DNA from 2 places in the Rhizobium sp. 01N424 genome. Region 1 is predicted to be linked to the other one. Evidence: predicted binding sites of a transcription regulator. Region 1 holds the regulator's gene; the other holds the start of a gene.
What was found. The regulator PhoB, encoded in region 1, activates phosphate uptake and scavenging genes when phosphate is short. The targets are predictions, from matches to a motif close to TGTCATNNANCTGTCAT.
Positions count from the first base shown of each region.

Region 2: the regulator PhoB is predicted to act here: its motif matches at 1,247-1,263, upstream of AC1DNK_RS11915 (alkaline phosphatase D family protein).

Region 1 is NZ_JBFTRK010000001.1:389,228-394,710, reverse strand. Features, by position in the region: gene AC1DNK_RS02035 (acetylornithine transaminase) at 1-1,036, opposite strand, end outside; gene AC1DNK_RS02030 (GcrA family cell cycle regulator) at 1,463-1,999, shown strand; gene phoB (phosphate regulon transcriptional regulator PhoB) at 2,065-2,748, opposite strand; gene phoU (phosphate signaling complex protein PhoU) at 2,781-3,494, opposite strand; gene pstB (phosphate ABC transporter ATP-binding protein PstB) at 3,541-4,356, opposite strand; gene pstA (phosphate ABC transporter permease PstA) at 4,372-5,483, opposite strand, start outside.
Region 2 is NZ_JBFTRK010000003.1:296,755-302,237, forward strand. Features, by position in the region: gene AC1DNK_RS11910 (M3 family metallopeptidase) at 1-1,190, shown strand, start outside; gene AC1DNK_RS11915 (alkaline phosphatase D family protein) at 1,324-2,901, shown strand; gene typA (translational GTPase TypA) at 3,025-4,842, shown strand; gene AC1DNK_RS11925 (GNAT family N-acetyltransferase) at 5,045-5,483, shown strand, end outside.

The DNA of each region.
Region 1 (5,483 bases):
CCAGAAGTTCGGTCGAGGGCACAGCGGCCTTGATACCAAGCAGCAGACCCTCGCCGCGGATATCCTCGATCACGTCCGGATAGCGGTCCTTGAGCGATGCCAGGCCCTGGCGGAAGACCAGAGCGACGTCACGGACATGCTGGAGGAAGCCTTCGGCAAGGACGATGTCGAGCACAGCGCCGCCGACGGCCATGGCCAGCGGATTGCCGCCATAGGTCGAGCCGTGGGTGCCGGCCTTCATGCCGGACGCAGCTTCCGCCGTTGCCAGGCAGGCGCCGAGAGGGAAGCCGCCACCGATACCCTTGGCGACAGCCATGATGTCAGGGGTCACGCCGGACCACTCATAGGCAAAGAACTTGCCGGTACGGCCGACGCCCGTCTGGACCTCGTCGAGAATGAGCAGCAGGCCCTTCTCGTCGCAGAGCGCGCGCAGCGCCTTCATGAACTCAGTGGTCACCGGGCGAATGCCACCCTCGCCCTGAACCGGCTCGATCAGAATGCCTGCGGTCGCATCGGTGATTGCGGCGCGCACAGCGTCGATATCGCCAAAGGGCACCTGGTCGAAGCCAGGGGCCTTGGGGCCGAAACCTTCGAGATACTTCTCTTGCCCGCCGGCAGCGATCGTCGCCAGCGTCCGGCCGTGGAAGGCGCCTTCGAAGGTGATGATATGGAAACGCTCGGGATGGCCCTTCGAATACTGATAGCGGCGTGCGGTCTTGATCGCGCATTCGAGGGCTTCCGCGCCGGAATTGGTGAAGAACACCTTGTCGGCGAAAGTCGCCTCCGTCAGCCGCCTGGCGAGTTGTTCCTGACCGGGGATTTCATAGATGTTGGACAGGTGCCAGACCTTGTCGGCCTGCGCCTTCAGGGTATCCACGACATGCGGATTGCTGTGGCCGACCGAGGTCACAGCAACGCCGGCACCGAAATCCAGATATCGTTCGCCGCTTTCGGTAATCAGCCACACGCCCTCACCTCGCTCGAACCGCAATGGGGCACGAGAATAGGTATCATATAGCGGCGCGGCTTCAGCCATGGCGCGGTCTCCTGTCAGCGTTACGGGCAACCGGACTCCGGCTAAAAAACCAGGTCCGAAAAATTAAAAATGCCGCCTTTCGGCGGCGACTGGCACTATTTACTTTTCGCACTGCAATGTCAACAAAACTGCGGCTTTCGTGGCTTCTGAGAGACGCTCAAGCAATGTCGCGTTTTATCAACAGCTAATGTTGCAGAAATGACTCTCAGGGGAAGCAAGTTGGGGAAAACCCCGAATTCGATTCATCCGGATTCCTGCGACTCTTGTCACGGAGTCAGCCTCACACTAGGTTAAAACTCAATTACTAGACTGCATGCGGCGGAACTAGTCACCAAAATTAGTCAAGCGTTTCTTGTGCCGGATTCGTCCGGGGCAAACAGTGAGGGATTCTGCCTTCGCAACGCTTAAACGGCGGAGACACAGGGCATGAACTGGACAGACGAGCGGGTCGAGAAACTCAAGAAACTGTGGTCCGAAGGGCTGAGCGCGAGCCAGATCGCTGCCCAGCTTGGCGGCGTCAGCCGTAACGCCGTTATCGGCAAGGTTCACCGTCTGGCGCTGCCGGGCCGTGCGAAGGCCGGCGGCAACGCCACGGCTGCCCGCGCTCCCAAGCGTACGGCGGCAGCACCCCGCGCCCCAACCTACGCATCGCGTCTGGCGACGACCCGTACGGTCACCCGCCAGCAGGGCGCGACGATGCTGAAGGAAGAGATCGAGATCGACGTCATGGAGGAGATGGAATACCGTCCCGCCAAGAACGTGATCGTCCCGATTTCCCGCCGTCTCGGCCTGACGGAGCTCACCGAGCGCACCTGCAAGTGGCCGGTCGGCGATCCCTTGAAGGACGATTTCCACTTCTGCGGCTGCGAAAGCCCGGATTCTTCGCCTTACTGCACCTACCACCAGCGCCTGGCCTACCAGCCGGTCAACGAGCGCCGCAGGGCAGCAGCGCGAGCAAACTGAGCCGGGTAAGCACAAACGAAAAACGGGCCTTACGGCCCGTTTTTTTGTGTCTCAATTCCGAAAGCTCAAGCTTCCATCGAATATCCAGCGCCGCGAACGGTGCGGATGACATCCTGCATATTGGAGAAGTTCAGCGCCTTGCGCAGACGGCCGACATGGACATCGACGGTGCGCTCGTCGACATAGATGTCGTGACCCCAGACGCCATCCAGAAGCTGCGAGCGCGAGAAGACGCGGCCGGGAGAGGCCATCAGGAATTCCAGCAGGCGAAACTCGGTCGGGCCGAGACGCACTTCGCGGGTCTTGCGATGAACGCGGTGCGTCTCGCGGTCGAGTTCGATATCGCCGCACTTCAGCACGGTCGAGAGAACTTCGGGCTTGGCGCGGCGCAGCATCGCCTTGACGCGAGCGACGAGCTCGGGCGTCGAGAACGGCTTGACGACATAGTCGTCGGCGCCGGTCGAGAGGCCGCGAACGCGTTCACTTTCCTCGCCGCGCGCCGTCAGCATGATGATCGGCAGGCGCTCGGTCTCCGGGCGCATGCGCAGCCGGCGGCAAAGCTCGATGCCTGATACGCCAGGCAGCATCCAATCAAGGATAAGAAGGTCCGGCGTCCGCTCCTGAAGGCGGATTTCCGCCTCATCGCCGCGCAGGATGGTGTCGACCTCGAAACCTTCGGCTTCGAGATTGTAACGAAGAAGCACGCTCAGTGCTTCTTCGTCTTCAACGACTGCAACTCTCGGGATCATTCTGTTCTGTCTCCTGAGGCCCGGTCCGGATATTATTCCGTGACCGCGCCGACGGTGTTGGCGGTGTCGTCCTTCGGACGCTCGCCCTCCGGCTGGGCGCCGGTCGCCATGTAGTAGATGGTTTCTGCGATGTTGGTGGCATGGTCGCCGATGCGTTCGATGTTCTTGGCACAGAACAAGAGATGCGTGCAGCTGGTGATGTTGCGCGGATCTTCCATCATGTAGGTCAGGAGCTCGCGGAACAGCGAGGTGTACATCGCGTCGATTTCCTCGTCGCGCTCGCGGATCGACTTCGCCTTGTCGGCGGCGCGCGTCGTGTAAACGTCGAGCACTTCCTTGAGCTGGACGAGCGCCAGTTCGGAGAGATGCTCCAGGCCGCGGCCGAGCTTGCGCGGAACGCCGGTGCTCTGCACGGCGATGACGCGCTTGGCGGTGTTCTTGCCGAGATCGCCGACGCGCTCGAGGTCGGCGGCGATGCGGATCGACCCCATGATCTCGCGCAGGTCCGACGCCATCGGCTGGCGGCGGGCGATGGTGACGATCGCCTTGTCGTTGATCTCGCGCTCGGCGTGATCGAGGATCACGTCGTCGGAGATGACCTTCTGCGCCAGTGCGCCGTCGCCATTGACCAGCGCGCGCACAGCGTCGGAGACCATCTGTTCCGCCAGACCGCCCATCTCGGAGATGCGGCGGGTCAGAAACTTCAGATCTTCGTCATATGCTGAAAAGATATGTGTCGATGCCATGGGAAATGTCCTTGAGTGTCTCTATCGGAAGTCGTGACGCCAAAGATCAGCCGAAGCGGCCCATGATGTAGTCCTGGGTACGCGGATCGTCCGGATTGGTGAACATCTTGTCGGTATCGTTCTCCTCGACGAGATTGCCGAGGTGGAACATGGCGGTGCGCTGCGAGACGCGGGCTGCCTGCTGCATGGAGTGCGTCACGATGACGATCGTGTAGCTTTCGCGCAGCTCGTGGATCAGCTCCTCGACCTTTGCAGTGGCGATCGGGTCGAGCGCCGAGCAAGGCTCGTCCATGAGGATGACTTCAGGGCTGACGGCGACGGCGCGGGCGATGCAGAGACGCTGCTGCTGGCCGCCAGACAGGCCGGTGCCGGATTCATGCACGCGGTCCTTGACCTCGTTCCAGAGGCCGGCACGCTGAAGGCTGGTCTCGACGATCTGGTCCATGTCGGCTTTCGACTTGGCGAGACCGTGAATGCGCGGGCCGTAGGCGACGTTTTCATAGATCGTCTTCGGGAACGGGTTCGGCTTCTGGAACACCATGCCGACGCGGGCGCGAAGTTCGACGACGTCAATATCCGGATCGTAGATATCATCGCCATCGAGCGTGATCTTGCCGGTGACGCGGCAATTGTCGATCGTATCGTTCATGCGGTTCAGGCTGCGCAGGAAAGTGGACTTGCCGCAGCCGGACGGGCCGATGAGCGCAGTCACGGTGTTTTCGCGGATGTTCAGCTTGACGTCGAAGAGAGCGCGCTTTTCGCCGTAATAGACGGAAACGTCCTGGCCGATCATCTTGTAAGGGATGCTGTTCATCTTCTGGTCCAGAGCCTTCTCAACTGCTGCTTCTGTCAACATGTTCATGGGTTTCTACTCCGTTTACCAGCGGCGCTCAAAGCGACGGCGCAAGAGGATGGCTCCGATGTTCATGACAATCAGGAACAGGAGCAGGACGATGATGGCACCCGAGGTACGCTCCACGAAGGCGCGTTCGGCTTCGTTGGCCCACATATAGACCTGGACCGGAAGTGCCGTGGACGGATCGAGCGGCGTGGTCGGCGCATTGGCAACGAAGGCGACCATGCCGATCAGCAGAAGCGGCGCGGTTTCGCCGAGCGCATGCGCAAGGCCGATGATGGTACCGGTCAGGATGCCCGGCATGGCAAGCGGCAGAACGTGGTGGAACACCATCTGCATCTTCGATGCGCCGAGACCGAGAGCGGCCGAGCGGATCGACGGCGGTACGGCACGCAACGCAGCACGCGTGGCGATAATGATGGTCGGCAGGGTCATCAGCGTCAGCACCAGGCCACCGACCAGCGACGCGGAACGCGGCAGACCCATGAAGTTGATGAAGACGGAGAGGCCGAGCAGACCGTAAACGATCGACGGAACGGCAGCGAGGTTGTTGATGTTGACCTCGATCAGATCGGTCAGCTTGTTCTTCGGCGCAAACTCCTCGAGATAGATCGAGGCGGCGACACCGATCGGCAGAGCAAGAACCAGAACGATCAGCATCAGGTAGAGCGAGCCGATGAGCGCAACGCCCAGACCTGCTGCTTCCGGACGGCTGGAATTGCCATTGACGAACAGGCCTGTGTTGAACTGCTTGAAGAGAGCACCGCTCGCCTTAAGCTCGTTCATCCAGCCGACCTGCTTGTCGTTCACCTTGCGGTTCTTCTCATCGACAGAGAGATCGATCTGGCCCTTGCTGGCGCTATCGATATTGGCGTCGGCAAGCACCGTGACATTGACGGTCTTGCCGATGATCGACGGGTCGGAGACGACCATATCGCGCAGCTGGATCGGAGCGCCCTTGGAGAGCATGGCCGAAGCATCGCGCACGTCAGGACGGCTCGCGGCGTTGACGTTCAGCTGCTTGACGATGGCGTCACGCAGCAATGCGCCGTAGTTGGCGGAGACGAGGACCGACGGATCGGTCGCACGCTTGTTGCTCGGGTCGATCGTCTTTTCGGTGAATTCCACCGGAA
Region 2 (5,483 bases), on a different contig from region 1:
TCGACGAGTTGCTGCGTGCAGTCTGGGCGAAGGCTGTTTCCCGGGCCCGCGAGGAAGAGGCGGATATTGCCAGGCTGATCGCCGAGCACGGCAAGAACCACGAGGTCATGCCCTGGGATTGGCGCTTCTATGCGGAGAAGATCAGGGCGCAGAAGTTCAATTTCTCGGAAACCGAGCTGAAGCCCTATCTGCAGCTCGAAAAGATCATCGAAGCCTGCTTCGACGTTGCCAACCGTCTCTTCGGCATCCGGGCTGTCGAGAAGAAGGGCATTGCCGCCTACCATTCCGACGTGCGTGTTTTCGAAATCCGCGACGCCAGCGACAAGCTCGTGGCGCTCTTCCTCGGCGATTATTTTGCCCGCAGCTCCAAGCGCTCGGGTGCCTGGATGAGCTCCTTCCAGTCGCAGCACAAGCTGAAGCTGAAGAACGGCAACACCGGCGAGCTGCCGATCATCTATAACGTCTGCAATTTCGCCAAGCCTGCGGAAGGCAAGCCTGCGCTGCTGTCGCTCGACGACGCCCGAACGCTGTTCCACGAATTCGGTCACGCGCTGCATGGGATGCTGTCGAACGTCACCTATCCGTCGGTTTCCGGCACCGGTGTCTCGCGCGATTTCGTCGAATTGCCGTCGCAGCTTTACGAGCACTGGCTGACCGTGCCCGCGATCCTCAAGCAATATGCGGTGCATTTCGAGACAGGCGAGCCGATGCCGCAGGCGCTGCTCGACAAGGTTCTCGCGGCGCGGACCTTCAATGCGGGCTTCAATACGGTGGAATTCACTTCCTCGGCGATCGTCGACATGGAATTCCATACGCGCGATGCCGTCGATGATCCGATGGCGGTTCAGGCGGAGGTTCTGGCCGAGCTCGGCATGCCGAAGTCGCTGGTCATGCGTCATGCTTCGCCGCACTTCCAGCATATCTTCTCCGGCGGCTATTCGGCCGGCTACTATTCCTACATGTGGTCGGAAGTGCTTGATGCCGATGCGTTTGCGGCTTTCGAGGAAACCGGCGATGCCTTCAACCGCGAAATGGCGGCGAAGCTGAAGGACAACATCTATTCGACCGGCGGCTCGCTCGACCCCGAAGATGCCTACAAGGGCTTCCGCGGCAAGCTGCCGAGCCCGAACGCGATGCTGGTCAAAAAGGGTCTGGCAACCTTCAAGGAGCTCTCGGGCAGCGATGCCTGAGCGCTTGCCATAACAAAACTGTCGCCGAAGTTTCGGCAAACCGTCATGTGGTCTTCAAGAGACTGACATGACGGTTGCCCAAGGCTGGGGCGGGACACTTCGTTCCCGCTCCTGAAGCAGCCGGGGCTTTGGCATGATCTTGAAAGAAACGACGCGCCGCCGGTTTTTATCCTCGGTCGGCGCGGTCGGTGGGTTTGCGGCGGCGGGCCTTGCGATGCCGTTCTATGCGCGTGGCTCGTCAAGCCGGCCGGTCTTTACCTCCGGCGTGCAATCCGGCGATGTCGATGTGGATTCCGGCGTGATCTGGGCGCGGGTCGATCGTCCCTCGCGTTTGTTCGTCGAATATTCCACGACCGATAAATTTGCGAACGCGGTTCGGCTTGCATCCTTCGATGTCACGCCCGAGACCGATCTTGCCGGCAAAGTGCTGCTCGATGGATTGCCGCCGGATCAAGAGATATTCTACCGTTTCGTGGCCGCAGACCAGCAGGATATCAACAGCCGCTCCGAGCCCATTCGCGGTCAGTTCCGCACGGCGCCGTCGCTAAAACGGGATATCCGCTTCGTCTGGTCCGGCGATACCGCAGGACAGGGATGGGGGATCGATGACGAGGGCATGCGGACCTATCGGACGATCGCCTATCATCGTCCGGATTTCATGATCCATTCCGGCGACACGATTTACGCCGACAATCCGATCCCCGACGAGATCCGTCTGCGAGACGGCGGGATCTGGAAAAACCGCGTGGTCACCGACGAGAAACGGACGATCGCGCAGACGCTGTCCGAATTTCGCGGCCAGTGGAAATACAATCTGCTCGACGAGCATGTGACGGATTTCAACGCCGTCTGTCCGGTTTTCTACCAATGGGACGATCACGAGGTGCTGAACAACTGGTCTCCTTCCACCGATCTGAGTGTCGACGATCGCTACAAGGAAAAGTCCGTCTCGACGCTCGCTGCACGCGCCAGCCGGGCTTTTCACGAGATGACGCCGATCCGCTATGTGGCGGAGGAACCGGGGCGGATCTATCGCAAGGTTTCCTACGGCCCGCTGCTCGATATCTTCTTCGTCGACCTTCGCTCCTACCGCGGTCCCAACACGAATGGTCTCGACGGCGATCTCACGCCGCAATCGCGGCTTTTCGGTGAGGCGCAGGTGGCGTGGCTGAAGCGCGAACTTATCCGTTCCACGGCAACCTGGAAGGTGATCGCCTGCGATCTGCCGGTCGGGCTGGTGATCTGGGACGATTATGGAAAGCGCAGCGGCAGCGAATCCGTCTCCAACGGCGACAACGGCGCGCCGCTCGGCCGGGAGCTTGAGTTCGCCGATCTGCTGCGCTTCATCCGTGACGCGGCGATCGGTAATATCGTCTGGCTGACGGCCGACGTGCACTATACGGCGGCTCATTATTATGATCCCGGAAAGGCCAAGTTTCAGGATTTCCTGCCCTTCTGGGAGTTCGTTTCCGGCCCGCTTCATTCGGGCACTTATGGACCGCAGGAGCTGGACGGCACGTTCGGCCCCGAGGTGCGCTTCATCAAGGCGGCACCGGGAGGAATCGAATCCAATCTGCCGCCAAGTGCCGGAATGCAGTTCTTCGGCTTGGTCGATATCGATGGCGCAACGGAGCAGATGACCGTGCGCCTGATGGATCGCGATGACAACGAGTTGTGGCGAACCGTCATCGACCCGCAACGTACGAGTTAACCCTGTCTATGGCCGCTCTCGCCTCTCCCCCCTTTCGCAATCGCAAAAAACACTGTATGAGCGCGCCAAACGTAATAGGCGCCTCCTCCCGACGTAGCGCCCCAGCCTCAGAGATTTGATATAATGGCACTTCGCAACATCGCGATCATCGCGCACGTTGACCATGGCAAAACGACCCTGGTGGACGAGCTCCTGAAACAGTCCGGCTCGTTCCGCGAGAACCAGCGCGTTGCGGAACGCGTCATGGATAGCAACGATCTGGAAAAAGAGCGCGGCATCACGATTCTTGCCAAGGCGACTTCGGTCGAGTGGAAGGGCGTTCGCATCAACATCGTCGACACCCCCGGCCACGCCGACTTCGGCGGCGAAGTCGAGCGTATCCTGTCGATGGTGGACGGCGCGATCGTTCTGGTCGACTCGTCGGAAGGCCCGATGCCGCAGACGAAGTTCGTCGTCTCCAAGGCGCTGAAGGTCGGCCTTCGCCCGATCGTCGCGATCAACAAGATCGACCGCCCGGATGGCCGCCACGAAGAAGTCATCAACGAAGTCTTCGATCTCTTTGCCAACCTCGACGCTACCGACGAGCAGCTCGACTTCCCGATCCTCTACGGTTCGGGCCGCGATGGCTGGATGAACGTCAATCCTGAAGGCCCGAAGGACCAGGGTCTTGCACCGCTGCTCGACCTCGTGCTCAAGCATGTTCCGGAGCCGACGGTGCACGAAGGCCCGTTCACGATGATCGGGACGATCCTTGAAGCCAACCCCTTCCTCGGCCGTATCATTACCGGTCGCATCAATTCCGGTTCGATCAAGCCGAACCAGGCCGTCAAGGTTCTGAGCCAGGACGGCAAACTGATCGAAAATGGCCGTATCTCGAAGATCCTCGCGTTCCGCGGTATCGAGCGCACGTCGATTGAAGAGGCTCACGCAGGTGACATCGTCGCGATCGCCGGCCTTTCCAAGGGTACGGTTGCCGACACGTTCTGCGATCCAGCCGTCACCGAGGCATTGACCGCGCAGCCGATCGATCCGCCGACAGTCACCATGTCCTTCATCGTCAACGATAGCCCGCTGGCTGGCACCGAAGGCGACAAGGTCACCTCGCGCGTCATTCGCGACCGTCTCTACAAGGAAGCCGAAGGCAACGTCGCGCTGAAGATCGAAGAAGCCGAAGGCAAGGATTCGTTCTTCGTGTCTGGCCGTGGCGAATTGCAGCTTGCCGTTCTGATCGAAACCATGCGCCGCGAAGGCTTCGAGCTGGCCGTGTCGCGTCCGCGCGTTGTCATGCACCGCGACGAGAACGATCAGCTGATGGAGCCGATCGAAGAAGTCGTCATCGACGTCGATGAAGAGCATTCCGGTGTCGTCGTGCAGAAGATGTCCGAGCGCAAGGCCGAAATGACCGAGCTGCGTCCTTCGGGCGGCAATCGCGTTCGCCTGGTGTTCAACGCGCCGACCCGCGGCCTGATCGGCTACCAGTCGGAACTCTTGACCGACACGCGCGGCACGGCTGTGATGAACCGCCTGTTCAAGGACTATCAGCCTTACAAGGGCGAAATCGGCGGCCGTACCAACGGTGTTCTGCTGGCAAACGCAGCCGGCGAAGCCGTCGCCTACGCCATGTTCAACCTGGAAGACCGCGGCCCGATGATGATCGAGCCGGGCGAAAAGGTCTATATGGGCATGATCATCGGCATTCACAGCCGCGATAACGACCTTGAAGTCAACGTTCTCAAGGGCAAGCAGCTGACCAACATCCGCGCTGCCGGCAAGGACGAAGCCGTCAAGCTGACGCCGCCGATCCGTATGACGCTCGACCGAGCTCTCTCCTGGATCCAGGACGACGAGCTGATGGAAGTAACGCCGAAGTCGATCCGTCTGCGCAAGATGTATCTCGACGCGAACGACCGCAAGCGTTTCGCCAAGGCGAAGTCGGCCTGATAGCGGCTGCCATTCCTGGATAGTTGAAACCCCGGCCTTCCAGCCGGGGTTTTTATTTGTGCGCCGTGTCGAATCCTTCTTGTCGCAATAGTTAAAAAAGCGTTAAATTTTGCCCATCGTCCACATGTTAAGTCTGTGGGCAATTGGCGACGGCGCATGATCGCGCATGGTTAATTGTCCGCTGAAGGACCAGAGTAGCGTTATGAAGACGTTGTCGATCGATGTTCGGCGGGCCGAGCCGCAAGATGCCCGCGCCATATCGGAGGCGCATCGCCTTGCGTGGCAGCACACCTATGCCGGCATCATCCCCCATCGCGCACTGACGCAGATGATCGAACGGCGCGGCGAAGGCTGGTGGCGCAAGGCCACCCGCGGTCCGGCAACACTCCTGGTTCTCGATGTGGCCGGAACGGTCGCCGGCTATGCCACACTCGGTCTCAACCGCGCCCGCGCCCTGCCGCAGGAAGGCGAAATCTACGAACTCTATCTTCGCCCGGAATATCAGGGTATCGGCCTCGGCCGTATGCTCTTCGGCGAAGCCCGCCGCCTGCTGAAATCGCTTGGCTGCAATGGTCTCGTCGTCTGGTGCCTTGAGGACAACGATAATGCCAGCCGCTTCTATCGCGGCCATGGCGGCGTCG